One region of the Pantoea sp. SGAir0215 genome, then DNA from elsewhere that is predicted to be linked to it. Evidence: riboswitches for the same ligand, from Rfam matches in the RefSeq annotation. Region 1 holds a riboswitch; the other holds the start of a gene.
The links. A riboswitch is a leader RNA that binds a small molecule or an ion and turns the genes downstream of it on or off. The one in region 1 is predicted to bind fluoride.
Positions count from the first base shown of each region.

Region 2: it holds a riboswitch for fluoride, as region 1 does, so the genes downstream of both, C1N64_RS20215 (DHHA2 domain-containing protein) here and crcB (fluoride efflux transporter CrcB) in region 1, are expected to answer to the same signal.

Region 1 is NZ_CP028031.1:404,340-420,991, forward strand. Features, by position in the region: gene C1N64_RS02050 (LysR family transcriptional regulator) at 1-849, shown strand, start outside; gene C1N64_RS02055 (TIGR00645 family protein) at 910-1,413, opposite strand; gene kdpD (two-component system sensor histidine kinase KdpD) at 1,468-4,143, opposite strand; gene kdpC (potassium-transporting ATPase subunit KdpC) at 4,157-4,726, opposite strand; gene kdpB (potassium-transporting ATPase subunit KdpB) at 4,737-6,782, opposite strand; gene kdpA (potassium-transporting ATPase subunit KdpA) at 6,785-8,467, opposite strand; gene kdpF (K(+)-transporting ATPase subunit F) at 8,467-8,556, opposite strand; gene C1N64_RS02085 (HD-GYP domain-containing protein) at 8,668-9,834, opposite strand; gene C1N64_RS02090 (GNAT family N-acetyltransferase) at 9,994-10,494, opposite strand; gene C1N64_RS02095 (ABC transporter ATP-binding protein) at 10,569-12,401, shown strand; gene C1N64_RS02100 (GNAT family N-acetyltransferase) at 12,398-13,522, opposite strand; gene C1N64_RS02105 (alpha/beta hydrolase) at 13,715-14,320, shown strand; gene crcB (fluoride efflux transporter CrcB) at 14,344-14,721, opposite strand; fluoride riboswitch at 14,815-14,891, opposite strand; gene C1N64_RS02115 (nucleoside hydrolase) at 15,125-16,048, shown strand; gene C1N64_RS02120 (zinc-binding alcohol dehydrogenase family protein) at 16,085-16,652, opposite strand, start outside.
Region 2 is NZ_CP028031.1:4,320,263-4,335,222, forward strand. Features, by position in the region: gene eno (phosphopyruvate hydratase) at 1-1,016, opposite strand, end outside; gene C1N64_RS20210 (universal stress protein) at 1,032-1,457, opposite strand; gene C1N64_RS20215 (DHHA2 domain-containing protein) at 1,454-2,362, opposite strand; fluoride riboswitch at 2,441-2,510, opposite strand; gene C1N64_RS20220 (uracil-DNA glycosylase family protein) at 2,560-3,159, opposite strand; gene C1N64_RS20225 (TDT family transporter) at 3,156-4,316, opposite strand; gene C1N64_RS20230 (YncE family protein) at 4,468-5,466, opposite strand; partial or broken gene umuC (translesion error-prone DNA polymerase V subunit UmuC) at 5,695-6,747, shown strand; gene C1N64_RS20240 (P-loop ATPase, Sll1717 family) at 6,803-8,266, opposite strand; gene C1N64_RS20245 (pPIWI-associating nuclease domain-containing protein) at 9,109-9,963, shown strand; gene C1N64_RS20250 (hypothetical protein) at 10,067-10,615, opposite strand; partial or broken gene C1N64_RS20255 (conjugal transfer protein TraF) at 10,669-11,873, opposite strand; gene C1N64_RS20260 (conjugal transfer protein TraE) at 11,969-12,958, opposite strand; gene C1N64_RS20265 (pili assembly chaperone) at 13,132-13,680, opposite strand; gene C1N64_RS20270 (TraI domain-containing protein) at 13,876-14,960, shown strand, end outside.

The DNA.
Region 1 (16,652 bases):
GCAGTGCAACTTGGCACAACGCAGCCCACTATCAGCCGTCGGTTGCAGGCGCTTGAGCACGGGCTCGGCGTGAAGCTGATACTGCGCACGACGCACGCGCTCAAGCTCACCGATGATGGCGAACGCTGTTATGCACAGGCACGGCAACTGCTCGCCACCTGGCATGCGCTGGAAGACGATTTAACCGGCGCAGGTAGCGATCCCGTCGGGACACTGCGGGTACGCGCGCCGCATGCATTTGGTCAGGATCAACTGGTCGCCCCGCTGGTGGACTTTATGCGCCGCTATCCCCGTTTACGCATTGAGTGGATGCTTAACGACAGAACACCCGATTTTGTGGCCGAGAACGTTGACTGCGCCATTCAGGTCGGCGCGCCTACCGATCCTTCGGTCGTGGCGGTGCTGCTGGCCGAAGTGCCGCGCATTGTTGTCGCGGCCCCTGAGCTGCTCCGGCAGCATGCACCGATCACCCGGGTCGAACAGCTGGGCGCGTTGCCCTGGCTCGCGTTAACCAGCTTCTACCGTAACGAAATCGCGTTACAGCATCAGGACAAAGGTGAACCGGTGAATCTGCCGATCGCCCCTGTTTTAAGCAGCGACAGCCTCTATGCGGTACGCAAAGCCGCGCTGGCGGGCCTGGGGGCCGCCATCGTCTCGTCGTGGGTGATACAAGAGGATTTAGCAGAGGGCAGGCTGGTCCAGCTCATGCCGGAATGGCAGGCTCCGGCGTTACCGGTATGGCTGACCTATCCCTGGGCGAGCTATTATCCTGCCCGGCTGACTGCGTTTTTTGCCATGATCAAGGCGGTGTTGCCTCATCTGGCGGGGGCACGGCCGGCGTCAGGCTGACGCCGGCATCTCGCGGGAAAAGCGACGTCAGTCGCCGGCGCGGATAACGCGTGCCGTCGGTTACACGTTTTTCTTCTCTGCCCGCGACATGCTGTCCAGCCAGCCCATCACAAAGGCCGACAAAACGAAGGTCAGATGGATGATCACGTACCACATCAGCTTATCATTTTCGACATTGCGCGCGTCCATAAACACCCGCAGCAGGTGGATGGAGGAGATAGCCACAATCGACGCCGCCACTTTGTTTTTCAGCGAGCCGGAATCCATCTTACCCAGCCAGCTCAGCTTCTCTTTGCCCTCATCAATATCGAGTTTGGAGACAAAGTTTTCATAGCCAGACAGCATCACCATCACGAGCAACCCGCCGACCAGCGTCATGTCCACCAGTGACAGCAACAGCAGGATCAGATCGTTTTCTGCAATGCTAAAAATGTTGGGCAACAGGTGAACAATTTCCTGGAAAAATTTGATGGTCAGTGCCAGTAATCCCAGCGAAAGTCCAATGTAAACGGGAGCCAACAGCCAGCGCGATGCATACATCAGGTTTTCGGTAAAACGTTCCATAATTTCCCAGTCATAAGCAGTAAAGTCGCGCATTATAACCGATCATCTGTGAAGTTATTTCAGCCCTTCAGGAGAAATTTCAGGTGCGGGCGGCAAGGGTAAAGAAAGGCGGAAACAGGCCCCACCTTCCGGGCGATTTTCCGCCCAGATCTGACCGCCGTGACTCTCAATGATGGTTTTACAAATGGCCAGTCCCAGTCCGACGCCTGGCACGGCCGACTCTTTGTCGCCACGCGAAAACTTATCAAAAATACGGGTCATGTCCTGTTCCGCGATGCCCGGACCGCCATCCCAGACGGCAATTTCCAGGCGGGCATGATCACACCAGGCGCGGATCCCGCGCGGCGCGCAGTTACCGGCGTATTTGAGGCTGTTTTCGATCAGGTTGGTAAACACCCGCTCCAGCAAGGTGCTGTCTCCCTTAATCAGGACGATATCCGCAGGCAGATCGAGTTCGACCGCCTTTCCTTTCAGCGACGGTGCCATGCTACTGAGCGCCCCGCCGATCACCTCTTCGAGAGCCAGCCACTCTTCCCGTAAATTCAGACCGCCGGACTGAATACGCGCCATATCCAGCATATTGCTGACCAGACGAATCGTGCTCAGGGTCTGTTCGCGAATCTGGCTGGCCTGGGGCACATATTTTGAATTATCACTGGCCAGGTCGAGCATCAGCATTTCCGCCTGACCAAACAGCACGGTTAAGGGCGTGCGTAAATCGTGAGACAGCGCCGACAACAGGGCATTGCGTAACTGTTCACGCTCGGCGGCCAGCCGCGAAGCCGCTTCACTCTGCGACAGCGCCAGACGTTCCAGCGCGTTCGCAATCAGGACGGTGAAGGTTTCTAACAGCCGCTGCTGTTCGGGAATCATCAACTGGCGCACGTTTTCTGGCTCGACGACCAGCAGTCCGCGACAGGATTCTCCTACCTTCAGCGGCAGAATCTGGTAGGGCACGGCCGGTAACGTGTCTGTGCCTGCGCCGGCTGGCTGGCCTTTGCTGTAGCTCCATTTGGCGATAGCCCAGTCCGGTTCATTTCCCGGCAGCGCGTTGCCCAGGGTTTGCAGCTCGCCCTGCTCATCCGGCAGCAGCAGCAGGGATCGGGCCTGCAATGTGGCGTCGAGCACGCGCTGACTGGTGGCCGCGATATCCTCGGGTGTCAGACCGCTGCCCAACGATTTAGCCATTTCATACAGTTGCCGGGTGCGCTGTTCGCGATAACGCGCGACGCGCGCCTGGTAGCGCACGCCCGCCGTCAGGTTACCCACGATCACGCCGACCGCCAGCATTACGCCAAAGGTCACCAGGTACTGTAAATCGGAGACGGCAATCGTGCCTTTCGGTGCCACAAAAAACAGATCAAAGGCAATGATGTTGATGACTGTGGCGATCACGGATGGCCATCGGCCATAACGCAGGGCCACGATCACCACCGCCAGCAGGTAGATCATCACGCAGTTGGCCGGATCAAAGCTGATCAGCACCGATTGTCCGGCGGCGGTGACCAGAATACACAGCACCAGCGCCATCATGACGCCGCGCAACTGCATGCGCCATTTGTCGCTGTTAACCCGTTCGCTGGCTAAGGGATGCGGCGCATCCTGCATGGGCTCATTGAGTGCCACTACCAGCAAATCCAGATCCGGGCCCAGTTGCCCCAGCCGCTCAGCAAAACTGTCGCGTCGCCAGCGTCGCACGGGACGCCGTCCGGTCACAATCTTGCCCAGATCGTGTTCCCGCGCGTAGCGTAGCACCGCCTGAGCGTCGTCGGGATCGGAGAGCGTTGCCGTTTCCGCGCCCATCTCCTGCGCCAGTTTGAGCGTCCGCAAAATGGCGCGGCGACGGGCCTCCGGTAAGCGGTTGAGGCGCGGCGTTTCAACATAGACAGCATGCCATTCGCTGCCGAGCCGGGCGGCCAGCCGTGCCGCCGTACGAACCAGTTTCTCGCTGCCCGTATCGTCTCCGATACAGAGCAAAATCGCGTCGCGCGTGTGCCAGACCTTGTCCCGTCCCTGGCTGTCGCGCCAGGCGCGCATCTGGTCGTCTACCCGATCGGCCGTGCGGCGCAGTGCCAGCTCACGAAGCGCAAACAGGTTGCCTTTGCGGAAGAAATTTTCGATGGCCCGCTCGGCGCGATCGCCAATGTAGACCTTGCCCTCTTTCAGACGTTGCCGGAGATCGTCAGGCGGCAGATCCACCAGCACCACTTCATCGGCGCTGTCAAAAAACGGGTCTGGTAAGGTTTCACGCACCTGAATGCCGGTAACGCCGCCGACCACATCATTCAGGCTTTCCAGGTGCTGAACGTTCACTGTGGTCAGCACATCGATGCCCGCATCCAGCAGTTCTTCAATATCCTGCCAGCGTTTGGGATGTCGCGAGCCTTTCACGTTGGTATGAGCCAGTTCATCCATCAGGATGACCGCCGGATGACGTGCCAGCGCGGCATCCAGATCGAATTCAGCATGGCGGGATCGGCCGGTAGCGCGACGCGGCAGCACCACCAGTCCGTTAAGAAGCTGGGCCGTTTCCGGCCGCTCGTGGGTTTCCACCACGCCGACCAGCACGTCGAGTCCCTGGGCACGGAGCCGCTGCGCCTCCTGCAGCATGGCGTAGGTTTTCCCTACCCCCGCACAGGCACCAAAATAGATCTTGAGCTTACCGCGATGGCTGTCACTGTTGGCCTGTAACAGCGCATCCGGATCGGGGCGCAGCGGTTCGTGATTCATAGCGTCCTTTTACTTATTTAAGATCGTTCAGCGCCAGATTGAGTTGCAGCACATTCACCGTGGGTTCGCCGATAAATGGGAGCAGCGGACGTTGGGTCAGGCTGTCCACCAGCGCATCCACTTTCGCCAGCGGCAACTGACGGGCCGCCGCCACGCGCGGTGCCTGCCACAGCGCTGCCTGTGGCGAAATCTCTGGATCAAGCCCACTGGCTGAACTGGTCACCAGATCCACCGGCACCGGCCCATTGGCCTGCGGATTGGCTGCACGTAACGCGGCAACGCGTTCAGCCACCGCTTTGTCGAGTGCCGGATTACTCGCGGCCAGGTTACTGCCACTGGATGCCAGGGGATTATACGGTTTGTCGCCGGTGGCAGAAGGACGGCCCCAAAACTCGCCAGGCTGGCTAAAAGCCTGCCCAATCAGTGCAGAGCCCCGTTCTTCACCTTCTACCTTTAACAGCGATCCGTTAGCCTGCCAGGGAAACAGCCACTGCGCCAACCCGGTCGTGAGCAAAGGATAAACTACGCCACATACAACCGTTAGCAGCAGCAGCAGAAAAATTGCCGGACGTAACTGACTCATTTTATTCTCCTCAGGCCATACCAAACAGCACAAGCAACATATCGATCGCTTTGATACCGATAAACGGCACCAGCAGTCCACCTAATCCATAAATCAGCAAATTACGGCGCAGCAGTGATGCGGCGCTTAATGGCCGGTAGCTCACGCCTTTTAAGGCCAGCGGAATCAGGAAGACGATTACCAGGGCATTAAAAATCACTGCCGACAGAATCGCGGAGGACGGTGAGTGCAGCTCCATCACGTTGAGCATATTGAGCTGAGGATACGTAGCCGCAAACGCCGCCGGAATAATGGCGAAGTATTTGGCTACGTCGTTGGCGATACTGAACGTGGTTAACGATCCGCGCGTCATCAACATCTGTTTACCGATATGGACCACTTCCAGCAGCTTGGTCGGGTTGGAATCCAGATCGACCATGTTGCCTGCCTCTTTTGCGGCCTGCGTCCCCGAGTTCATCGCGACCGCTACATCGGCCTGCGCCAGCGCAGGCGCATCGTTGGTGCCGTCACCGGTCATCGCCACCAGGCGGCCTTCGGCCTGATACTGACGGATCAGCGCCAGTTTGGCTTCGGGTGTCGCTTCCGACAAAAAGTCATCCACGCCCGCTTCGGCTGCAATCGCGGCGGCGGTCAGCGGGTTATCACCGGTAATCATCACGGTTTTAATGCCCATTTTGCGCAGTTCGGCAAAGCGCTCTTTGATCCCGCCCTTGACGATATCTTTCAGCGCGACCACGCCCAGCACTTTCGGGCCTTCAGCGACCACCAGCGGGGTGCCGCCCGCACGGGCAACCTCTTCCACCCGGGCGTTTACTTCTGCCGGGAACGCACCGTGACTGGCTTCAATATGACGGCGCACCGCATCGACCGCCCCTTTACGAATCAGGCGGTTCTGCACGTTCACACCGCTCATGCGCGTCTGGGCTGAGAAGGGAATAAAACTGGCTCCCATGCTGCTCAGGTCCCGCTCACGCAGATTAAATTTTTGCTTCGCCAGGACCACGATACTGCGACCTTCCGGCGTTTCATCCGCCAGCGAGGCCAACTGGGCGGCATCGGCAAGCTGTTCTTCTGTGACGCCGGGGGCCGGTAAAAACTGGGTCGCCTGGCGGTTACCCAGTGTGATGGTGCCGGTTTTGTCCAGCATCAGCACGTCCACATCCCCGGCCGCTTCGACAGCACGACCGCTGGTGGCAATCACGTTTGCCCCCAGCATTCGGCTCATCCCCGCGACGCCGATGGCGGAGAGTAAACCACCAATCGTGGTAGGGATCAGGCACACCAGTAACGCAACCAGCACGGTGATGGTCACCGGCGTACCGCCCCAGGCGGAGAACGGCCACAGCGTGACGGTAGCTAACAGAAACACAATTGTCAGGGACACCAGCAGAATCGTCAGGGCGATTTCATTGGGCGTTTTACGGCGCTGTGCGCCTTCCACCATCGCGATCATGCGATCCAGGAAGGTTTCGCCGGGGTTAGCACTACAGGTGATGACCAGCCAGTCGGACAGAATACGCGTCCCGCCGGTTACCGAGGCAAAGTCACCGCCCGATTCACGAATCACCGGTGCGGATTCCCCGGTGATGGCACTTTCATCAACCGATGCGCCCCCTTCGACCACCTCACCATCGCACGGGATAACGTCACCCGCTTCCACTAATACCGCATCCCCTTTGCGCAGCTCATCGGCCGCAATCTGCTGCCATTTTGCTCCGTAATGCGCAGCCGACAGTTTTTTCGCAAAGCTGGTTTTTTTGACGCCTTTCAGGCTGTTCGCCTGGGCTTTACTGCGCCCTTCGGCCAGCGCTTCTGCCATGTTCGCAAACAGCACGGTAAACCACAGCCAGACAGACACCGCGCCGGTAAAACTGGCGCTGCCGCTCTGATAGCCAGTAGACATCAGCACCGCCAGTACCGTGGTCAGGAGACTGCCCAGGTAGACGACAAACATCACCGGATTACGAAACTGAACGCGTGGGTCGAGTTTTTTCACGGCATCGATTGCTGAAGTGCGCAAGAGCGCTGCGTCAAACACCTGTTGTTGACGACTCATGATTAATGTCCCTGAATAAGTTGCAGATGCTCGGCTACCGGACCCAGAGCCAGAGCGGGGATAAAGGTCAGTGCGCCCACCAGCAGGACGGTGCCCACCAACAACGCGATAAACAGCGGACCATGCGTTGGCAGCGTCCCGTTACCGACCGGCTGAATTTTTTTACCGGCCATAGAACCGGCAATCGCCATTACCGGCAGGATGATGCCAAAGCGCCCCAGGAACATGCAGATGGCCAGCAAAACGTTCCAGAACGGCGTGTTCGCGCTCAGACCGGCAAAGGCACTGCCGTTGTTGTTAGCGGCCGACGATACGGCGTATAACACTTCACTGAAGCCGTGGGTGCCTGGGTTAGCCATACCGGCCCGGCCAGCGTCGGTCATCATGGCGATGGCTGTACCGATCAGCACCAGCGCGGGCGTCACCAGAATGGCAAGTGCGGTCATTTTCATTTCCCAGACTTCGATTTTTTTGCCGAGAAACTCGGGAGTACGGCCAATCATCAGTCCGGCGATAAACACCGCCAGCAACACGAACAGCAACATCCCATACAAGCCCGCACCGACACCGCCGAAGATCACTTCGCCCAGTTGCATCAGCAACATAGGTACCATGCCGCCCAGGGCCGTGAACGAGTCATGCATCGCATTCACCGCACCACAGGACGCGGCGGTCGTGATAACCGCAAACAGGCTGGAATTGAGAATGCCAAAGCGCGTTTCTTTTCCTTCCATATTGATGGCGCTGTCCGCGCCCAGCGTCAGGAAGTGCGGATTCCCGTTCACTTCCGCCCACATCACGAAGGCCGCCGCCACGACAAACATCAGCGTCATTGACCACAGCAGCATGTTGCCCTGACGACGGTCTTTCACACATTCGCCAAAGGCAAAGCACAGCGCGGCCGGTATCAGGAAGATACTGAGCATCTGCACGAAGTTGGTCAGCGCGGTGGGGTTTTCAAACGGGTGAGCAGAGTTCGCGTTAAAAAAGCCGCCGCCGTTGGTGCCCAGCATTTTGATGGCTTCCTGCGAGGCCACCGGGCCCATTGCCAGCGTTTGCTGCGCCCCATCCAGGCCGGTAATCGTCTGATAAGGCAGGACGTTCTGAATGCTGCCCTGGCTGACAAAAAACAGCGCCATCAGCAGACTGACGGGCAATAACACGTAAAGCGTCACGCGCGTCAGATCGCGCCAGGCGTTACCCAGGGTTGCAATCGAGCGATTCGCAAAGCCCCGAATCAGGGCAAAGGCGACAGCGATACCGGTCGCGGCAGAGAAAAAGTTCTGCACGGTCAGGCCCACCATCTGGCTGAAATAGCTCAGGGTGCTTTCGCCTGAATAAGCTTGCCAGTTGGTGTTAGTGACGAAGCTAATCGCGGTGTTAAGCGCCAGATCCCAGCTCAAGGCCGGAAAGTGTTGTGGATTGAGCGGGAGCTTGTCCTGAAGCAGCAGTATAGCCATCAGGAGGATCAGGCCGAACAGGTTGAACAGCACAATGGCCAGCAGGTATTGCGGCCAGCGCATATCGCCTTGCTGTACCCCGGCGACGCGCCAAAACAGCGCTTCGGCACGGGTAAAAAGGGGTTTGTCCGCCACCAGCGCTGCCAGACCACGTCCCAGCGGCTGTGCCAACACCATCAGCACCAGCAGATACACCGCGATCAGTAAAAATGCATTGGCCGCCATCAGAAGGCCTCCGCATTCAACAGGGCATACACTAAATAGCCCAGCAACAACACGACCAGCACAATGCCGGTTATCACGCCTGCACTCACAGCAACCTCCAGAGGTTTGGATTTGCTGAATAGCTTGCGCTGAGTCACATAAAGAAAGGGTTAAAAAGCACTGGCACGCTGTAAAAAAGGTATAAAAATGGCGACGTTGGCTCAGGCAACGTCCAGCAACCAGACCCGGTTGAGGTCGATCGTTGGCCAGGCCGCGAGACTCTCCGAGCAGACAATGCTGTCCGTGCAAAAACTGTCCCCCAGATCGACCACTTCTGGTCTGACGGGGCGCTTAGCGTGCAACGACCAGAAAACATGTACGCGCGGCTTCTGAAGCGATTGTTCGCCCGCCTTGACCACCAGTGCAATACGTCCCGATGCCAGCCGCACCAGCGACCCCACCGGATACAGACCGATTGTCGTAACGAACGCATGCAGCAGCGTTGTGTCAAAATGCCCGCGCCAGGCCAGCATCGACTGTAAAGCTTGTGCGGGTGTCCAGCCCTCGCGGTAAGGACGCGTTGAGGTCAGGGCATCGTACACATCACAAATGGTGGCCATACGGGAATAGACGCTAATCTCATGGCCTTTATGGCGGTAGGGATAACCGCTGCCGTCATATTTTTCATGATGATGCAGGGCAATATCGACCAGGTCATCCCCTGCGTTCGCTTCCATCAGCATTTGTGCACCCGCTATCGGATGCTCGCACATGATGGCAAACTCGTCGTCGCTCAGCTTATCCGGTTTATTCAGGATACTGAGCGGTACGGCCGCTTTGCCAATGTCATGTAACAACCCTCCCATGCCAACGCGCTGAAGTTGATGCGCATCCAGGCCGAGCTTTTTACCCAGAGCGATCATCAAGCCACAGACCGCCATGGAGTGCAGGTAGGTGTAATTATCGTGATCTTTCAGTTGTGCCACGCGCAGAAGTGCGCTGGGCTCGCGCTCAATCGAACCGGCTATTTTATCCACAATATCAATCATACTGCTCAGATCGAGGCCGCAACCCATTCGCGCTTCGTTAAACAGCGCCAGGACCTTGATTTTGCCTTGTTCAAACAGCTGCTGTGCCTGTTCACGTTCCTGCGTAAAGGGAGCCTGCTGGCAGGGTGCGGTATGGACTGGCTCAGGAGGTGGTGATGAAATCGATTTCTCTTCATCAATCCATAACCGCTGAATACCTTCACGACGGAACATCGCAACCTGCTGCGGATCGGTGATCAGCATCTGATTACGAATACGTTTGTCTTTAAACCACCAGACCTCAAGTTTGTGGACGAACATGCCCGTTTTCAGTTCGTCGATCGTTATTAGTTTTATCACAATCGCCCTCCAGAGCATCAGTGGGTGATACCGTCATATCGGCAGGCGATGGGTTTTATGCAGGGCATTTTGTGCGAACTGTGGCACAGAACAACGTTTAAACATGTTGCGCGACTTTTGACCTTAACGCCGCGCGCAAAAACGGGCAATGCGCGGTCGTTACGCCACGTTGAGCAGTTTGGCCATCATCACCACATCATGAAGTTTACCTTCACGTAAGGATGCCTGACGACGCACCCCTTCGCGCTCAAAACCCAGCCTTTCATACAGCGCCAGCGCCCGATGATTGTCATGAAACACCTCAAGCTCCATGCGGGTGATGCCCAGCCAGTTACGTGCATAATCCATTGCCGTGCGGATCAACAGCTCGCCAATGCCGCGCCCTGAGAACGCCGGATTGACACCGATGCCGAAGCTGATGCAGTGACGCGTACGCGGATTATGATTTGTAAACAAGGTCAGCTCACCAACCATTTCGCCGTCTACTTCGGCAACAAAATTGATGAAGCCCTCGGCATCCATTTTTGCGAATTTCTTTTCCCAGGTGGCGACGCTGGGAAACGGCAATTGCAGCGTCCAGGGGAAAACCGCCGGATGGCCGTAAAGACGTTGGTAAGCCGCTGCATCATGTGGTTCACGGCCGCGCAGAGTGATATCCATAGAGAATCCTTTTTTTTAATCGGGCGTACACATGCACTAAGCTGTAATTCTTATCGAACGGAAAGAGTAACTGTATGTTGTATCGTCGTTTCGAACGTTTTATCAATATTTTTCAGGATGCCCCCACCGATATGCCGCCCTCACGGGTCTGGCCTTTTTATTTTTACTACCTGCGCCAGGTGTGGCCAAGCTTCGCCGCACTGCTGGTGGTGGGGCTGGTGGGCGCGCTCATTGAGGTGGCGCTGTTCAGTTATCTGAGCCGCATCATTGATCTGGTTAACCATTCCACCCCGGCTACGCTGTTTCACGATAACTGGCCAACCTTACTCTGGATGGGCTGCGTCGCCCTGATACTGCGGCCGGTGTTTATTGCGCTGCACGATATGCTGGTTCACCAGAGCATTAATCCCGGCATGACCAGCATGATTCGCTGGCAGCACCACAACTACGTTCTGCGTCAGAGCATGAATTTTTTCCAGAACGATTTTGCGGGCCGGATTGCGCAGCGCATTTTGCAAACCGGCAACTCGCTCCGCGATTCTGCGGTGCAGTTGGTCGATGCCATCTGGCATGTGCTGATCTACGCCGCGACGGCGCTGGTGCTGTTCGCCGAAGCGGACTGGCGTTTGATGATTCCGCTCATTATCTGGATTGTGCTTTACAGCGCGGCGCTGCGCTATTTTGTGCCGCGCGTAAAGGCCCGTTCCGTGGTGTCCTCAGAAGCGCGCTCGAAACTCATGGGCACGATTGTGGATGGTTACACCAATATCGCTACCATCAAGCTGTTCGCCCATAGCGACCTGGAGCGGCAGTACGCACGTGAGGCGATTCAGGAGCAGACAGACAAAACGCAGCAGGCTAACCGCATGGTAACCAGCATGGATTTGACGCTGTCGACGCTCAACGGCGTTCTGATTGTCGCCACGTCCGGCCTGGCGCTGTGGCTGTGGAGCGCATCGCTGATTAGCGTCGGTGCCATTGCCCTGGCGACCGGCCTGGTTATCCGTCTGGTTAATATGTCCGGTTGGGTGATGTGGGTGGTGAACGGCATTTTTGAAAATATCGGCATGGTGCAGGACGGACTGAACACCATTTCCCAACCGCTTAGCGTGCAGGATGCGCCCCAGGCGAAACAGCTCAGAGTGACGCAGGGGGAGATTCGCTTCGACAACATCCGTTTTAACTATGGTGGCGAGCGGCAGGTGATTAATGGCCTGAACCTGACCATTAAACCGGGGGAAAAGATTGGCCTGATTGGACCTTCCGGTGCCGGAAAATCAACGCTGGTCAATCTGCTGTTGCGTCTTTACGACCTGAACGGCGGGCGCATCCTGATTGACGGTCAGTGTATTGCCGACGTGACGCAGGAAAGCCTGCGCAGCCAGATTGGCATGATCACCCAGGATACCTCGCTGCTGCACCGCTCTATCCGCGAAAATCTGCTCTATGGCCGGCCCCATGCCAGCGAGGAAGAACTGCAACTGGCTATCCGTCGCGCCCGCGCCGACGAATTTATCCCGCTGCTGTCGGATTCCCAGGGCCGGACAGGGCTGGATGCGCATGTCGGTGAGCGCGGCGTAAAACTGTCTGGCGGGCAGCGTCAGCGTATAGCCATTGCGCGCGTGTTGCTGAAAGACGCGCCGGTTCTGATCATGGATGAAGCCACTTCCGCCCTTGATTCAGAGGTGGAAGCGGCGATTCAGGAAAGCCTGGAGTCGTTGATGCAGGGTAAAACGGTGATTGCCATCGCTCACCGTCTGTCCACCATTGCAAAAATGGACCGGCTGGTGGTGCTGGAACACGGCCAGATTGTCGAAATCGGTAGCCACCAGGAACTGCTGGCACAAAATGGCCTGTATGCCCGGCTCTGGCAACACCAGACCGGCGGGTTTGTCGGGGCGGACTAGTCGCCGCGTCGGTAGGGCAAGGCGTCCCTGGCTTCTTCGGCCCACAGGTGAACGCCCTGCCGCTCCTGCTGCAAAAAATCGTCAACGGCGGCGCGCAGGCCGGGATGACACAGGTAGTGCCAGGAGTGGGTAATCTGCGGTTCAAAACCACGCACCAGCTTGTGTTCGCCCTGCGCGCCCGCATCGAAGCGTTGCAGGCCTTCGGCGATGGCGAAATCCATCCCCTGATAAAAACAGGTTTCGAAGTGAAGCTGGTTAAATTCCGCCAGGCAGCCCCAGTAGCGGCCATACAGGCTTTCCCCGTCTTTAAGGTAAAAAGCCATCGCTGCGGGCTGCTGCTGCAAACGGGCAATGACGACGCGAATGTTTTCCGGCAGACGCGCGGCCAGTAAGCTAAAAAAGGCACGCGTCAGATAAGGACGCTGACCACGCACCGCGTACGTGTTGGCATAGCAGGTGTACACAAAATCCCATTGATCTTCACGCAGTTGATCGCCGCGATACCAGTCAAATTCAAAGCCGTTCAGGGCGACCTGCTCCCGTTCCTTGCGCAGCTGTTTGCGCTTGCGTGACATCAACGTATCCAGAAAGTCCTGGAAGTCGCGATAGCCGCGATTGTGCCAGTGATACTGGCAGCCCAGCCGCGCCAGCCAGTCGGGTTGTTCCGCCAGCAGCGCGTTAGCGTGAGAGTCGGTGAAATTGATATGCGCGCCACTCAACGCCTGGCGCTCCAGCCAGTCTGGCAGCCTCGACAGCAGTCGGATAGCGGCATCGGATTTGCCCAGCACGCGCGCGCCCGTTACCGGGCTGAAGGGAATGGCACCGAGCCATTTCGGATAGTAAGCGATACCGGCTCGCTGACAGGCATCGGCCCAGGCGTGATCGAACACGTATTCACCCTGTGAATGGCTTTTTTGGTAGCCGGGTAGCGCGGCGCAGAGTTCACCCTGCTCACGCCAGACCAGATGGGCTGGCTGCCAGCCCCTTTCCGGCCTGACGCTGCCGCTGTCTTCAAGGCTCAGCAAAAAGGCATGGCGTAAAAAAGGCTGATCATCAGGCAGCAGCGCATCCCATTCAGCGGCGGGAATGTCGGATAACGTGCTCAGGGTAAACAACGACATGCATAACTCCAGACGGCAAGCGGTGACGTTTCAGTCAAGCAGGTTTTACGTTACAGGGAAAGGGAGACGGCACGTAATGTTTGCCCTCCCCCGTACGACAGGCGGCCTTCCCGGCGGTCAGTTTGATTTTGACGTTAACCGGTGTAACTGTTCAAATACCTGTCAGACAACACAACTTTTACAGGAACCGGCATGGCAAAAGCACTGGTGATTTTTCTGCACGGCGTAGGCAGTAACGGCGACGATCTGGCACCTGTCGGCGATTATTGGGCAACCTTGTTACCCGATGTGGTCTTTGCCTCACCGGATGCGCCTTATGCTTTTGAACAGGGCATGGGCTATCAGTGGTTCAGTCTGGCGGGCATTACGTCGGAAAACCGTCCAGGGCGGGTTCGCGAAGCTCGTGAGGCGTTTGACCGCGTTCTGCGTGACCTGATGGCGCAGCATGATATGGCAGAATGCTGGGAGAAGGTCATCCTGGTGGGCTTTTCTCAGGGCTCGATCATGGCGCTAGATCTACTGGCCTCTGGCCGTTATCCCCTGGCGGGCGTGGTGGCATTTTCCGGCCGACTGGCCTTTGACGGCCCACTGACACCACTCGCGCATACGCCAGCCCTGCTGATCCATGGCCGGGCTGATGCGGTGATCCCCGTCAGCGAAAGTGAGTCAGCCGCGGCCCGCCTGAAAGCCGCGGCGGTTCCGGTCGAGGCATTGATTGAGCCACAGACTGGCCACACGATTTCAGCCGAGGGCGCCCTGCACGCCGCCAGCTTCATCGCTCAGTGTCTGCAGGACTAATGGCATCCGGTTTCGCGGCGGCGTTAACCCAACAGGTTAATCAGCGCAAAACCGGCAAAACTCATCAGCAACGAGCCAATGACATGCACCAGCGCGCTGCTCATGGCCCAGAGATATTTTCCGGACTGCAACAGGGTCATTAATTCTGCGGTAAACGTGGAAAACGTGGTGAGACCGCCACATAAGCCTGTAATGATCAGTAACCGCCAGGCGGGATCGAGCTGGGGATTTTTAATAAACCAGGCCATGGCCCCCCCGATCACAAAGCCGCCAATCAGATTCACCAGCAACGTACCCGGTGGAAGATTGGGGAAAAACGCATTGAAACGCATACCGAACCACCAACGCAGTACACAACCTACGCTGCCGCCCACGATCACAGCGAATAGCGGTTTTAACATCTTATACTCCCGTTAACAGGCATTGTGCAGAAGACGGTGGAGGGTCAGCAAATACCGGCACCTGACGCTCCCGCTCCCACGAAAGGATAAAGGATAGTGTCAGGCGTCATCAGCCGCAGGGGAAACCTGCTGGCGGTTGGGGAAGGTGGAACGCCATCACCTTGCGCAGGCAATCATACGATGCCTTTTTCTGACTGGCAACTCAGACCATGTGAACGCGCGCCCGTGATGTGCGGCTGACATGCAGTGTTAAAAACCCGACGCGGGTAGCCTTAAAAGGGGGGAGAATTCAGGTTTCCCCTTTTTCCGTTTTCCGCTTAAATAAATGACGGCTTTTACGCTTGCCGCGCCCACACAACGATTGTCGCCCCGGGTGAGGCGCTCACGCTTTCTGGAGAATCCTGTGCGCACTGTCATTTTTGATACTGATATCGGCGTGGATGATGCCTTTGCGCTGGCCTATGCCGCGCGGACGCAACATCTGCTGGGCATTACCACGGTATTCGGCAACGTTGCCGTGGGCCAGGCGGTGAAAAATGCGCGGCTCTTTTGCCAGAAAATGGCGATTGACGTGCCGGTGTACCGCGGCTGCGCCCGTCCGCTGGCACGGGAACCGAGCGCACCTGCCAGGCTGCATGGTGAAGACGGTTTAGGGGATGCGTTTGATAATCCGTTTAGCGACGACGCGCCCGGTGCCGTGCAGTTTATTATCGACAGCGTTCGTGCTAATCCCGGCGTCATTACGCTGGTGGCAATCGGCCCCCTTACCAATATCGCCAGCGCCATCAACCAGGCACCGGATATTATCCCGCTGGTCAAAGAACTGGTCATCATGGGCGGCGCCTTTGGTACCGATGGCCACAGCGGGAATGTGACACCGTTCAGTGAATTTAATATCTGGAAGGATCCTCATGCTGCGGATCAGGTCCTGTCCTCGGCCTTGCCGGTTATTCTGATCCCGCTGGATGTTACCCATAAAGTGTTGATCAATAGCGATGAGGTGGATCAACTACAACAGCCGATCCTGCGGGCGATCTGCCGCCCTTATCTGGCGTACAGTCTTGAGAAGGAAGGATTTGCGGGAATGGCGTTGCATGACACGCTGACGATATCCTGGCTGTGTTTGCCCGAGGCATTTACGCTGGTGGAAAGCCCACTGCGAGTGATTACCGAAGGCATCGCCTGTGGTCAGACGGTGCGCCAGATCAGCACGCTGGCTTCCCGTCACAACCCTTTTCGCGATTTGCCCCGACAACGCATCGCATTGGGCGTGGATGCCGACGCCGTGCGTCGCCACTTTTTCCAGTCGCTCTCCGGAACGGCGTAGCGCGTGCGGAGACAGCGCACACCGTTGTCTCCGGCTTCAGCGATCAAAATCGATAACGCCCTTAATTAACGCTCGATTGTTGATGACCTGCGCCTCAAAGTGTTCTGCCAGCGTCGAAAACGCGAAACGCCGGTTGAGCATCATATCGGCACGTAACGTCCCGGCCGCCATGAGTTCACGCACCCGATCAAAATCCTCACGGGTGGCGTTACGGCTACCCATGATCGTGCTCTCCTTCTTGTGAAACTCACTGTCAGGAATCACCAAATCCCCTTTATGCAGACCGACATACACGACTGTTCCGCCATGGCGAATCAGGCTTACGGCCGCGTTCATCGCCGCAGGATTGCCTGTGGCATCAAGCACCTTCAACGGCAGCCTGCCATCAAATTCGTTTCGCAGTGAGGTTATAAACGCCGCATCAGCCGGATTGAGTGCACAGAGGCCCAACTGCTGACTGACGTGCTGACGGCGGTAATCACTGGTATCCGCGACCACCACCTGCGCGCCGTTAGCAGCGGCAATGGCGGCAGCCCCCAGGCCGATCGGCCCCGCCCCCACGACCAGCACCTGCTCGCCCTGCGCCACCGCCGCTCGCCGCACC
Region 2 (14,960 bases), 570 kb from region 1:
TTGATCAGCGCGGCGCTGGCGAGGTTTTCGTCAATGCCGCGCTGGATGTACTTCACGTTGGTTACAAACAGGTCGTCACCAACCAGCTCGGCCCTGCCCGCAAGCTGCTGGTGCAGATGCTTCCAGCCCGCCCAGTCGTCCTCGGCCAGGCCGTCTTCCAGCAGGATGACCGGAAACTGGTCCATCAGCTCGCCGTAGTATGCCGTCATTTCCGCCGCGCTCAGCGCGCTGCCCTCGGTGCGCAGATGATACTGACCGTCAGCGAAAAACTCACTTGAGGCAGGGTCCATGCAGATGCTGATGTCCTCTCCGGGCCTGTATCCCGCCTTCTCAATCGCCTGTACGATAAACGCCAGCGGGTCACGGTTCGACGACACGGCGGGCGCAAAACCGCCTTCGTCGCCCACTGCCGCTGAGAGTTTTTTGTCCAGCAGGATCTGGCGCAGCGCCTGGTAGACCTCGCTGCCCTGACGCACGGCCTCGCGCAGCGTGGGTGCCCCGTGTGGCGCTATCATGAACTCCTGGAAGTCCGCGCCCTGACCGCGGGCGTGCACGCCGCCGTTGATGATGTTCATGCACGGCACGGGCAGCAGATTCGCCTGCAGGCCCCCCAGGTAGCGCCACAGCGGCTCGTGCGAGGCCTGTGCCGCCAGCCGGGCCACCGCCAGCGATACGCCCAGAATGGCATTGGCACCCAGGCGACTCTTGTTCTCCGTGCCGTCCAGCATCAGCATGATGTTGTCCAGCTGCCGCTGCTCGCGCACGTCCAGGCCGCGCACGGCTTCGCAGATTTCCGTATTAACCGCCCTGACGGCATCCAGCACGCCTTTGCCGCCAAAACGTTGTGCGTCACCGTCGCGGCGCTCTGCGGCCTCGCGCGACCCGGTGCTGGCCCCGGAAGGCACCGAGGCGCGTGCCATCATCCCGTCCGGGGTCCGGGCCTCAACTTCAACGGTGGGGTTGCCGCGAGAGTCAAGAATTTCCCGGGCGGTCACGTTATCCAGTGTAAAGTGCATAGCGTTTCTCCCGGTTTAGTCATTCAGGTGAGTAATAAGCACATCCACCGTGAGGTGGTTGATGTATTCCGCCGAGCGGGACGTCAGCATTCCCATAAAGCGGTTGCGGTGCCCGGCAAGCACGAGGTCCACGCCCAGCTCATTGATGCACTTCTCCACGTCCTCAAAGCGGCGCATGGTCACCAGCTCCCGCGTGTCTACCGCCTCAGGCACGGAGGCCGCCAGCTCGCTCATAAACGCTTTGGCTTTCAGCACCTCTTCCGACACGACGTCGTCCATCAGGCTGTCGGACACGTAGTTCATTTCCCGGTAGTCGTCGCTGATGTGGGCCAGGGTGATTTTCATGCCGAGCGGCTGCGCCAGCGCGACCGCCCGTTTCAGCAGGAGGGTGCCGTCGTCTTTGTCGTTCACAAGTATCAGTGCGTGGGTGTAGCAGGTCATAATGAACTCCCGTTCTGGTTAAGGCGGGACTCAAGCCACGGCAGAAGCTGTTTTTTGCGGCTGAGCATGCCCGGTACGGAGCAGGAGGCCGCGTTAACGCTCTCCCGCCCGGCGAAGTAAAGCGTTGAAAACCCGGCGCGAATGTCGGTCAACATCAGCACCGTCAGCCCGGCACCCGACTGGTCCGCCAGATACGCCAGGGCAGCGAGCAGGTCGTCCATCACGGGGGCAACCTGTGTCGGTGAGCTGACCTCAATCTGGGCAATGCGCACGTCGGTGCCGGCAATGACGAAGGCCTTGAGGTCCCTGCCCAGCAGCTGCTGGGCGCTGAGGCCGCTGACGTCCGTTTTGGCGGTGAGGAGGTCACGGGCGAAGGCTCTGCGGTTTACGCCGGACAGCACGCCCAGTTCGGTCGCCGAACGGATATCGTCTTCGGTGGTGGTCGGCGAGCGAAGATTCACGGTGTCACTCAGGAGTGCGCCCAGCAGAAGCACGGCGAGCGTCGGGGGCAGCGTGCGGCGCGCTTCAGCGTCCATCAGCAGCCAGAGCAGCGTGGCGCTGCTGCCAACCGGGCGGATATGCACCTCCGGCGGCAGTTGCGTTATCAGCCCGCCCAGCCGGTGGTGGTCAGTGATGCCCACGACGTTGCTCCGGAGCAGGTCGTCAGGCCCCTGCGCCGGCTCGGTGAAATCGACCAGCCACACCCGTTCATCCTGCAGCGGAATAGCGAGCAGCGGCGGCAGCGTAAGACCGGCGGTGTCAAAGATAAAGCGGGTTTCCCGGTTAGCCTCGCCGAGACGCCATGCGCGGGCGTCCATGCCGCGCCCGGTCAGCCAGTGAGCGGTGACGACCGCCGTGCAGATGGCGTCGCTGTCAGGATTGATGTGGCCAAAAACGTGTATCAAGGGTCTCTCCCCGTAAAGGGAAGTACGCAGGCCGGGAGGAAAGTAAGGACGGCCTGACGCACCTCCTGAAAATCAAGAGTCACATCAGGCGTCATCAGCTCCGGAACGGAGCGGTTGGGAAAGGTGGAACGCCATCACCCTGTACTCTGAGTATAGAGCCAGACGGAAAGCCTGTCAGTATTATTCTGCTGGCACCCTCAGCCCGCCAGCGCAGCGCGTGCTTCGCGGAGCACCCGGCGGATGTTTTCCGGCACCGCCGGGCTTGTGCAAAGTGAAAGCGGACTGGGGTGAGGCATCTTCAGCACCGTGACGCCGGGGCACTGATGACTGACCGTCCCGCGGGCCTGAGCCGCTACGGCACCGGCCAGCACCACCACGCGCAGCGCGGGCAGATACGCCAGCACGTCCTCAAGCCAGGCGCAGCCGCTGCGGATGTCCGCCGCTGAGGGCCGTTTCTGCGGCCCGTCGCTGACCCAGGGCACCGTATTCCACAGCACGCTGTCCCGGCGCGCAATACCGGCTTCCGCCAGAAACCGCCCCAGGTTCTGCTGGGCCGGCCCCGGGTTATCCCGCGACACAAACCGGGGTGACGGGCTGCTGCGCGCCGGCGACTGCAGCAGGACGAGCAGTCCGGCCCCGGTCCCGCCGTCGGCCGGATCAAACCACGGCAGCTCCACGCCGTGCTGACGCAGCCCGCTGACCCAGCGATTCAGCGCAGCCACGTGCGGCGCGGTGACTGCCGCGAGGCGTTCCTCGCGTAAAAACGGGTCCAGCAGCGACGTGCAGGTTTCACTCACGGCTTCCGGTCCAGGCCTGCCAGACAGGGGGAAACAAACAGTTTCCCGCTCCATGCCCCGCGCACCGTCTTCACCGCGACCAGCAGCCACATGGCGGCCAGCATGACGACAAGAAGCGCACCGAAGCCTTTAAAGAACGCCAGGTCAACGAGGGTGGACAGCTTCAGCGTGGCGACCGTGTACACGCCCAGCGGGAAGGTAAAGCCCCACCATCCCAGATTGAACGGAATGCCTTCACGGAAGTATCGCACGGTTATCAGCGTGGCCAGCAGCATCCACCACAGGCCGCAGCCCCAGAAGAGAATGCCGGCAACGAACCCCACGCCCTGCGCGATATGACCGATTTCCGGCATGCCCGCCGCGGCAAACACCCCGGGCGCATCTCCGCCGATGACCAGCATCCCCAGCGAGCCGGTACCAATCGGCCCCAGTGCCAGCCAGCTTGAGGCCGCCATGCTTTCGTGTGGTAGCTTGTGCAGCGCCATACGCAGCAGCAGGATGGCGAGGATGCTCAGCGCCACCGGCACCGAGTACGCCCACAGCACGTAGCTGGTAATAATGATGCCGAGCTGCGCGTGGGGGTCGGCAATGTGCGGTGCCAGCAGGCCGCCACTGACTGCCGCAACCTCGGCGGCCACGACCGGCAGTAACCAGACGGCGGTCATCTGGTCAATGCTGTGCTGCTGCCGGGTAAACATCATGTAGGGAATACACACGCCACACAGCAGCGACATCGCCACGTCCAGCCACCACAGGGCGTGCGCTACGGGAATGACGTCAGCCCCCCACCGGGGGAGGCCAAACGCCAGCAGCCCGTTGATGATGGTGGCCATGCCCATCGGGATGGTGCCGAAGAACATGGACACCGTTGAATGGCCAAAGATGCGCTTTGCCTCACCGAAGTACATCACCCAGCGGGCCAGATACATCACGGCAAAGACGCTGAACAGGAAGATGTTAAACATCCAGAGTCCCTCGGCGACGAGGCGTAATCCCGGAACCGGCCAGGGGAACTGCGCCAGAGACAGAGACAGGATACCGGTCCCCATGGTCGCGGCGAACCAGTTAGGCGTGAACTGACGTATGGCCTCTTTCGGGCTGCTCAGCGCGCTCAGCGGGCGCGCTCCGTTATGCAGGGTAAATATTTTATCGTTCATGCCGTAATCTCCTGAGTAGACAGAAAGAGTATAGGCACGTCGGGTTAAATCTTTAAAACAGGTTATTCAGTTAAAATAAACCAGTAAAAGTGGTTAGACTCTCCCACTCCGGGAAGGACCGTCACACCGCCGGAGTGAGGGAAGGACTGAATCAGGCCTGCGGCGGGCTTTTAATCGTGGCCGTGACGCGGTTCTGTTTCAGGTCAACGACCGCAATGCTGAGGTCTTTATTCAGCACCCACGCGCGGGCACCGTCTTTGCTGAAAACGATGGCCTGACGGGGCGCATCCAGTCCGGTAACGGTGGAGACCACCTTACCGGCGGCGGTATCAATAACGGAGAGGCTGTTGTCGCCCAGGTTGCCGCTGTAAACATAGCGGTTATCCGGCGTCAGGGCGGCACCGTAAGGATCCTGCCCCACGGGAATGGTTGCCGTAATGGCGAGCTTCTGCGTGTCAACCACGGCGATGGTGTTGCTGCCGCTGTTAGCCGCGTACAGTGTGCGGCCGTCGGCGCTGACTGAAATGGCGCGCAGCTTGCTGAAGCCTGTTATCTCGCCGCGAATCTCGCCCGTTACGGCGTCAACCAGGGTAATTTTATCGCCCTTAAAGTTAGTGACGTAGACGGTTTTGCCGTCCGGGCTGATTTTTATGCCCTGACGGGGCTGGGCAAAACCCGTCACGACCGCAACGGGCCGGTTGTGCGTCAGGTCATACACCGAGAGCGTGCTGGCGGCCTCGTTATTCACATACAGGCGCTGACCGTCACGGCTGATAGCTGTGCCGAATGCCCCGGGCCCCAGCGGCAGCGAGGTCTCCACATCAAGCGTCCCGGTGCTGATTTTTCTGACCACGCCGAGGCTGCTGTCTGAAAGATATACGGCCTTCCCGTCGGGGGAGAAAAGCGCATTGCGGGGCGTGACGTATCCCTTCAGCACCTTTCTGACTTTCCCGGCAGCCAGGTCGTAGACCACCACCTCAGAGCGCTCACTGTAGGACGCCACCGCCGTTTTCTCATCGGGACTGACAGCAAGGGAATTGTTGTGGATATCGCCGTCAAACGTCCAGCGTTCCTCTGCGGCACCGGCGAGGGTGCTGATAAGAAGAAACGCCACCGCGGTCAGTCCCGGGATCCTGTATTTTTTTATCATCATTTTTCCTGCATTGGGGTGGGTAAGGGATAAGACTCATTGCCCGATTGAGGGCTTCAGAGTAAGCGTGGCAGATTAAATCCTGGCGGGCAAATCGATTTTCCGACTATGTCTTACCACCCTCAACCTTCCCCCCTGTCAGTAAGCATACTGAGGTAGTTCAAGGCTGAATAATTCCTGTTCAGAAAATAAACTTCAGAGGAATGGTAACTGATTTTTTTTGTTTAAATTGCATTCCACATAAACGCCTCGATGTCGAACAGGGTAATGAGCGTTTTAGAGGCTCTGTCACCTCGCGTGGAACAGTATTCGATTGATGAGATGTTTCTGGACGTACGCGGAATCGATTTTTGCACGGACTTCGAGACGTTTGGCCGCGAAGTCCGGCGCAGTGTGCGTGAATATACCGGCCTTACGGTCGGGGTCGGCATAGGTAAAACCAAAACGCTCGCAAAATCAGCCCAGTGGAGCAGCAAGGAGTGGCCCCAGTTTGGTGGTGTGCTGGCCATCACGTCGCACGTCCGGGCTGAGAAGATGCTGGCCCGCCAGCCCGTTGAGGAGGTCTGGGGAGTCGGCAGACGCATTGCCAAGAAACTGAATACTATGGGAATTACAACCGCACTGGAGCTCTCCCGCGCCAATCCTGCAATGATCCGTAAACACTTCAGCGTGGTACTGGAGCGAACGGTGCGCGAGCTGAACGGCGAGAGCTGTATCAGTCTGGAAGAGGCACCGCCGGCGAAGCAGCAGATCGTGTGCTCCCGTTCGTTTGGCGAAAGGGTCACCGAGTATGAACACATGAGGCAGGCAATCTGTCAGCATGCCGAACGGGCGGCCGTTAAATTGAGAGGGGAAAAGCAATACTGCAGACAGGTTTGTGCATTCATAAAAACCTCTCCTTTTTCGCCCGGGGAGACTTACTACGGTAACGTGGCTTCAGAGACGCTGATGTCGCCCAGTCAGGATTCCAGAGACATTATTGAAGCTGCGATGAGAGCACTTGATCGGGTGTGGATGAGTGGCCATCGCTATGCGAAAGCAGGCGTTATGCTGAACGATTTCACTCCTTCAGGTGTTGCGCAGCTCAATCTCTTTGACGAAGTTCAACCCAGAGCGAATAGTAAGTCTCTGATGCAGGTGATTGACCATATTAATCAGACTGGCCTAGGGAATATCTGGTTTGCCGGCCGAGGGATAGCACCAGCCTGGCAAATGAAGCGCGAGATGCTTTCACCAGCCTATACCACTCGTTGGAGTGATATACCTTTAGCTAGAATCTAATAGCTAGATAAAGTATACAATAAGTGATGCAGATAAAACTGCATCACTTGGGAACTTAAAAAGCTTTTCCTTGAATAATATTTAAATGTGGCCGATACAGGAAAGGGACCTTCAACTGTAAATCATTTTTAAATATTTTTTGATCTATAAAGCCAATTTCGGAGAGCTGAATTGCAATTTTTTTGGCTTCATCAACGTCTACTTTCCATACTTCAGCAGCTGTTTCTAAAGAATGTTCAGCTTTTTGGTTTTCAAAAGCCATAATGTGCTCCCTCAAATATGGATACTCGGCAAATATAGTTTGCTCTAATTTTACTTTAGATATTTCCAGTGTAGATTTTTTGATGGATTGTCGACTGACAATGTTTGGCGGCTCAGCCTTATCGCTGCTGATATCTTGTTCTCTCCGCTCTTCCAATACCGTTTGATTATAGAAATGGATTAATTCACGGGGCGCGACATAACCCAATCCATCCCTAACCCGACTTATAATCCAGTCAAAGGTATCTGATTGCTTCTCACCAACATCAACCTGAGTTGGAAATAATGTATAATAATAGTCTTTTTGCTTATCAAAATCAGATTTTATTTCATCTGGCACGATAGATAAAGAATCTATTATTTCCTGATTCTCCAGAGATCTTACGACGATAAGATTTAATAGGTTGTTAGTTGACCATTCAATAAGTGTCGTTCTTGTTATGTGGCTGGCTTCTCTAAAGCCTTCTTTTGTAATTCGATTCCAAATATCATTTCTCAGGAATATTTTTAGGTAAATATTCTCAAATTCTTCTAAGTCCAAATAAACCTTGAATAAAGCACGTAACGCATTTTTCTCTAAATCTAAACTTTGCTCAAATGCTACATCAAGACGATCGCATAATATCCAAAAAATTATATTATTTTCACCAAGGTAGGTGTCTAATATCTCAATTAATTCGTCTACAGATTTATAACCCTCCTTCCTCTGTAATTCAGTGGGAGTTTTAAATGTAATTTTTCCTGTAAGGCCGCCCTCTGCGGTTGCGCCGGCTTCGATGGATTCCACATTGACTAACCTTTTTGCGAATCTCATAGCGCTATTTACGAAGTTTTTTAATGAATTTTTTTGTTCAATTAAACCTGAAGTTATTAGCTTATCTATAACTAATTTCGCGCCATCTTTATTATGGCCGTTATTCAAAAGCCAGTCGCACGTTACCTGTAAAAAATATACTTTCCATAAGGTAATAAACTCTCTTTCTGCTGTAGGGGGTTCATCACTCACATCTGAGAAAACAGTTTGACCTGTGGGCTTCTCAGCAGACAAAAGAATCGTATTGCGTCTCTTAAAATCATCGGTGCGCTTAAGTAATAATGTATATAATGCACTTTTTCCTGAACCTTTTGCACCGAAAATGATATCTATATCTCCGTTATAAAGAGATTCCCACTGCTGAGTTTTTATAAAGTAATTAGATAACTTATCAGATTCTTGCTCGGCAACTCTTTCACCGAATGAGATTTTGTCAAGTTTCATTATGGCTCCATATCCAGATAGGTAGAAATAAAAACCGGTAGACCAAGGACCTTTATTCATTTAAAAAAGAGCTTTTTAATCAAAGCATGCTATAAATAAATGCATTACAATGTCAACTGTTTTAAATGATGATAATGATTCATATCATGATTCCAAAAAAAACATTTTATCTTTGATTCCAGAAAAGCTAATTTTTTGATATGGACACTAAATCATTGATATCTATGATTTAGTCCGCTAGAAAAAAGTAACAGCGATGGGTAAGTCATTTAGATTTAGTTCTAATTAGAGTGCTTCAATAAACTAAAGCATGCAATTTTATTCAATTAAAACAGCCTGTTAGGCGGTGTTGATGTAATCCACCCCGACTCAAAATCAATTCTATCTACGTACATGACAGGGCATTTGGCTTCAGCAGGTAAATAATAAACCAAGCTAAGGAAATGTTCACTTGTCCTAGGCGTAAGTCATTCGAGTCCGAACCTGTCGCAGGACCGTTTAACTCAGAATAAATTATGAGGAGATTGTAATAGAAAAAAGGCTTTACTGATTGTTATTTAGTTTGCCCCTAGTTTTGATATAAAAGAACAGTATCTCGCTAAAACATCAAGGCTACGTTTCTGTAGTGCTGAAATTTTTGTGTGAAGAATTCTTGGAAATGTGCGGTCCAGATCCACTTTAAACTTATCAAGCTGTCCTATTATTTTGCTGCTATCTTATGTGACATTTTTAGTAACTTGAGAGAAAATATGCCTCTGAAATTATAAATAGGTTACTAATTCATTGAAAAACTGCATAATGCTTTAAGTAGGTTTTTAGGTCGGAATGAGGAGTCAAGCCGAATGAGGTCAAGTGAAAATCTTTTTATAATTAAAAAACATCTCAAAGGTGAATTTGAGAATCAATTACTTAACGCTGCCTTGTACAACCTTTCAGATGAGAACAATCAGCTGAGGTTCAGTAACTATGCATATGCGCTAAGAGAGCTTTTCTCACTAATCATAAAACGAATGGCTCCGGAGGAAAATGTTATGAGTTGCGAGTGGTTCTCAGGATTGAATGAAAAAAAACAGATTAAAAGAACAGATTCCTATAAATATATTATTCAAGGCGGCTTAAGCGATGAATACGTTTTAGAAGAATTAAAAGTTGATGTCTCAGGGATATTCCCGAGATTACGTGATGCATTCAATGCGCTAAATAAACTCACCCACATAAGTGAGAAAGTATTCCCTATACATGCTGATAAAGGTATCGATATAGTGAATGATGTAGAAGAACATATTAGCACTTTATTCAACAAGCTGGATGAGTGTCATAAGGAGGTGCTTACCAAGCTTGAAGAGGCAGTGGGTGATGCTGCAATTTACAGTTCAGTTACAGACAGTATGTCTTCAATCGATGAATTATCGACTCATAGCTCCATTGATGAAGTATATATAGATGATATTAAAATAATTGAAATAAATGATATTGAAATAGTTTTTTTAGCTACAGGCACTGTGTACGTTGGACTACAGTGGGGTTCTAATTCGGATGTCCGTAATGATATAGGTGCGGTTGGCAATAAAACCTTCCCTTTTTCATGTGAAGTTAGAAGCACCGTATACGAACCTGATAACTTAGGATGTGAAGAAGGCGCATTCAATATAGATACATCTAGTTGGTGGGAAGGCTACTACGATTTAGAAGATTAAAAATATCAATAAAAATTTCGTATCAATTAGCCCGGTTAGACGGGCTTTGTTATGCCTGCCAATTAGTCATGTAAACTGATATAGCGGTTTTTGAGCGCTTTTATTATTCACCGCGTGCTGCTACGTGAATCTGACTGAAGAGACGTTTCACCCAGGCGTCAGTAACGTGCTTCGGATCGGATGAGATATACGTTGATACAACAAAGCTCCCCGCTTTGTTGCCGGTGGCCCCCGTGCCTTTGAACGTCCGGCTAACTTCAATCGTCAGCCTGTCATTTCCGGCCCAGTTCCTGGACATGCGGTAATAACTGCCGGGCTCTGCCGACCAGCTGGTGCCCTCTGAAATGGATGAGGCTGACCAGCCTGAATTCCCCTGGCCGCTGTTGCGTGCGGCAGCCACATCCCCGTCGGATACGAAGCCAAACTTTTCTTTCAGACGCATCGCCACGGTATCGGCCGGTATGGCAATGGGGCCGTAGGCATCACTGACTTGATTGCGTTTTTGCGGGGTGGTCTGGTCTTTAACATCTGAAGACATTTGATTGCCGTCATTTAGCCAGCCAGACTGGCCGATACCGCTCATGAAGCTGCTGCAACCTGTCAGCGTGGTCGCCAGCACAATGGAAGAGAGAGTTAGTGCTTTTTTTAGCATGGGATTCTCCGGTTTACAGGCGGGCTGCACCCGGCAGCCCGCGTTATTCATAATCAGAAAGTGAAAGAAAGCTGCGCTGCAGCGCCATAGCTGCGGTCTGTGCCGGCCATGCCGGTCAGGTCGAGATGTACAACGTTGAAGGGTGAAATCCCCACACCGGCGGTAAACATGCTGCGAGCGCTGTTGCGCATGTCTGCGCGGTAACCGGCACGCAGTTGCGCCCAGTTCCAGGCATTCAGCTCGGCACCCACGCCGGCATACTGCGCTTTTTCATCCGAGGCAAAACCGCTGGCCGGTGTCAGGTCAACGTCTGTGGCCAGCGTGACAAAACCGTTACTCCACGCCGTGCCGGCAGTCGCCTGCGGGCGGATCTGGAACGTGTCCGTGATGCCGTTGATTTCACGCGTACTGATGTTACGCGACACAAGGTTCTGTCCTGTCATTCCGACGGTCCACTCGGGCGTCAACTGAGCCGCAAAGCCGACGTCGACGTTTGCGCCGCTTTCGGAACGCTTCCAGTCACCGCTGCGAAAATCTGACGCGCTGTAATTACCGACGGAAACGTTGTAGTTCCAGGTATCCACGCGCTGAACCTTTGGCGTGATGCCGACAGAAACCGGCGTGTCGCCCGGGTAAACTGATGCGCAGCGGCGATACCGTATTCCGTGACCAGCGCGGCGACGCCCTGCGCCCGTGAGGTCATCTGGTCAATGTCCGTCTGGGTCGGAGAGAAAATGCCGCTCTGTGCCGCATCGAGATACGCCAGGTCACGCTGTGTGATATCGGTGCGGACCTTCGCCTGTCCCCAGCCTTTGGCCACAAAGGCGAAAGGGAGGGTGTCATTGGGAATGGCAATCACCGCAGAAAGACCTGCGCTGGCATGCCCGCTGTCGCCGTCAACGTCCTGCAAGGCCTGTTTCAGCGCTGCCGCCTGTCGTGAACTGTTGCCGGTGCCCGCTGAATCGCGGAAGTCGTCAAAGGTGCTTTTTACCCGGTCCAGCCCTTCACGCAGGTTATCCGGATCGCTGATTTGTGCCCCCACGCCCGGCAGGATGAGCCCGACGTCATCACCTGCATCGTGGCGGGTCATCAGCGCGGGGTTGGCCAGCGCAGCGGCCAGATAACCGGAAGAGGCCACGCCGGTTCCGCCCATGGCATCGTTACGCGCTTCGGTCCAGGTGGTTGCAGCATTCACTGACGGCACGGTTGAAGCCAGTAATGCCAGAATGATGCTGCGGGTTAACAGTTTTGCTTTCATCATTTATTTCCTTTTCTTGTTTTTGACAAAGGGGTTTCCCTGGTGCTGACGCACCAATAAAATAAACAGCCCGGTTTTTTGTTATTTAAATACGGTTAACCGAAACTCATGACTTCTTTCAGATAGTCTTCCCATTCAGGCGTTATATGAAACGCCGGGTTTAGGAAAGGTATCCGTTCCTCCTCATTCCACATGAAATTATGTCCAGGTCTGAACTTACTAATAATTATTTCATCAGCGACGGATGAGACCGAAAACGGCAACTCAGATCCCTCTCTCAGACTGTCAAATAACCTGCCCGGTAATTTTCGAAAAGAAATTTGAGCAACCCTTCCTTTTAACCGCAGTAATTCACAGAAAGAGAGAAAAGCATTTGTTTCTGATTCATTGCTGACCGTAAGAGGGACCACGCCGGTTAAATAATTACTTTCAAAGGACACGCCATTTATATATTTATCCCGGGTCGCTGTGATTACCATCTCGTGGCTGATATTTAGCGCTGGCTCACCTTCATTATGCTGACGTCTGTAAAAACGTAAGGACTTAATCACTGTATCTTTATACGGCAGAAGGCATTCAGCTGCCTGCCAGAAGTCACGCATTAACACGGACTTAACCGGAAGGATGTCTTCTCCGGCGAGCCAGCCGGACTGGACACCGAACCATGACGCAAGCTGTTCAAGCACAGGCAGGGTAATGTGATCAAGCGTGCGCTCCCGGTTCTCAAGCACACTCATGCCGATGTTCAGCTCAGAGAGCAACGTGGCCACCTGCGCCACATCAAGGCTGTGACGGTCCATCAGGTGCCAGAAGCGCTCATAAACGCGGTTTACAGAGGCTTTGCGGGGCGCCGTGGTTTCTGTCATGACGCCTTCGACAATCACATTGACCAGCTCTGAAACGGAGATGCCGAGCTTGTGTGATACCTGATTCAAAAATTCCCGTGATGCCGGCCGGAAACGAATGGTTACTGGCGGACTTACTGTTTTCTTCCCTTCCGCAAACTGCTCAAGCAGTTGCCTCTGCTCATCGGTCTGCTCTAAGGCGACGCGGGACAGAATTTCTGTCAGGTTCATGCGTTTCATAAAGGCCCTGGTGTTGGCTGAATGAGAAAATATTTTGTTAATCTTTTCTGTATTCGTTGTGAATACAGTACCTGGCAAAACCGTGCCTTGTATAACGCGATATTTCGATCGTTCAGATCGAATACATGTGTGTAATCAGTGTGAACATTGCCTTTATGACTTAACACCCGAAATTATTTTTCCGGTTCAGAAGTTTTTTTCAGCAGCATCACCGGCCACCGGGTCCTGGACGGACAGCGCCAGTGCCACTGCCGAAAGAGGATTTCCAGCTGCATCAGCGCGCGGGCTGAATCCCGGAAAGGGACGCTGGTGAGCCTGCTGCGGTAAGACCAGCCCCGCACCTTCAGGTATGTCCTGAGTCTGGCCGCACGGGCAGGCGTCAGAAGGTGGGAAGCTACCACAACGGTTTTTCCCCCGGCTAACGCGGCTTCAGTTGACTCAAACACCCCCGACCAGAACCAGCTCACGCGCTCAGGCGTGAGCCCCACAGTGGGCTGACAGGCTGACAGATGAACGGTGATACGTTTTCTGTGGCTCAGTATGCAGGGCTTTCTGAGCAGCTGACGGGTCAGCCAGTCGAGCGGTCTGAGCAGAAACGGAGAGAGTGCCGTAAGCAGCCACATAAAACAGAATGTGTCACAGCCGGGTGAAATAAAAAGGCTGATGCTGCCGGACAGAGTCAGCCACAGAAGAAGGTACAGCGCTACCAGACGTTGCTGCATGAGTGTGTTCAGTTTAATTAAAGGAAGGTTGTGCAAGAAAAGCACGGGACGTTAAAAGCGTCCGCCGTTAATCCTGAATCCGTTCCTGAAAATTAACGCAAGCTGAATATCTCTCTGCGCTGAATCCAGGTTTAACGTTGCAAATGTCGCCCCGTCTCTTAGCGTTACGTCATTTCAGATAAAGAGCGGGTGTCGATGGAACGGGTGATGAAGTGGCTGACGGGGCGCGGAAACAACAGGCCTGCCGGGCTGCCGGTGGGTACGGTCGTCAGGGAGGTGGCGTTTCGCCCGGTTCTGGAGGGCAGCACGCTCATGCAGACAGAGGAGCGACGCAGGCTTGTCAGAATGCTGGCGGATAACAGCCCGCTTTCACAGTCCGTCACCGATGCGTGGTGGCTGAAGCCTGTGCAGACGATGCTTGAGCGTGTGCAGGACTGCCCGGCCGCATGGAACGGTGCCTATTCGTCACCGGGGGGATTTGGCGACCTGAGCCTCGGCGTGGCCGTCCGTGCGGTCAGGCTCGTCAGGGGAATGATGCTGCCGCCAGGCGCCACACCTGAAGAGCAGTCGGCACAGGCCCCAGGGTGGGTCTGCGCGGTATTCTGGGCAGGTCTGTTCCATCATCTGCCCTGGCTGACGCAGGTGGAGGGCGCGACGCAGTCCGGAAAAATCTGGTATCCGGGGCTGCACAAGCCGGACGGCCCGTGGCGGGTCCGGCCCGCAAAGACTGCCCGGGCTCCGGCCCTGACAGGTCAGTACATGGCGGCAAAGCTGCTGCCTGAGACCGGCATGCTGTGGCTTCACCAGTGGCCGGAAGCGTCACGCTGTCTTCTTCAGTTTCTGTCGGGTGAGCGTGCCGGTGCCGGTGTGCTCTACAGCATCATCATGCAGGCGCGGGAGGGGGCAGGTCTGGAACTAGGTGGCCTTTCAGATATTACTGACACGTCTTCTGTAAACCCGACGCCGGAAATGCAACATGCTGATAATTCCCCAAAATTAGCAGATAGCGCACCTGTCCTTTTGTCGAGTCACATCAATTCAGCAAATGTTTCAGAGCCAATTGAAAGCGAAGCGGCAGCGTATACTTCCACACAGGCAGCCGGAGACGAGACGGCTCCAGGAACAGAAAAACCTGAATTACCGGTACTGAGCTCCGCGCTGCAGTCTGCAATCGGCGGGCGCGAAGCGACTGAGTATGGTTCAGATAGTGAAAATGAAAAGGAAGATTCAGAAATTAAACAGGAGGTGGATTTACTTTCGGTACTGGACCTGATGGCTAA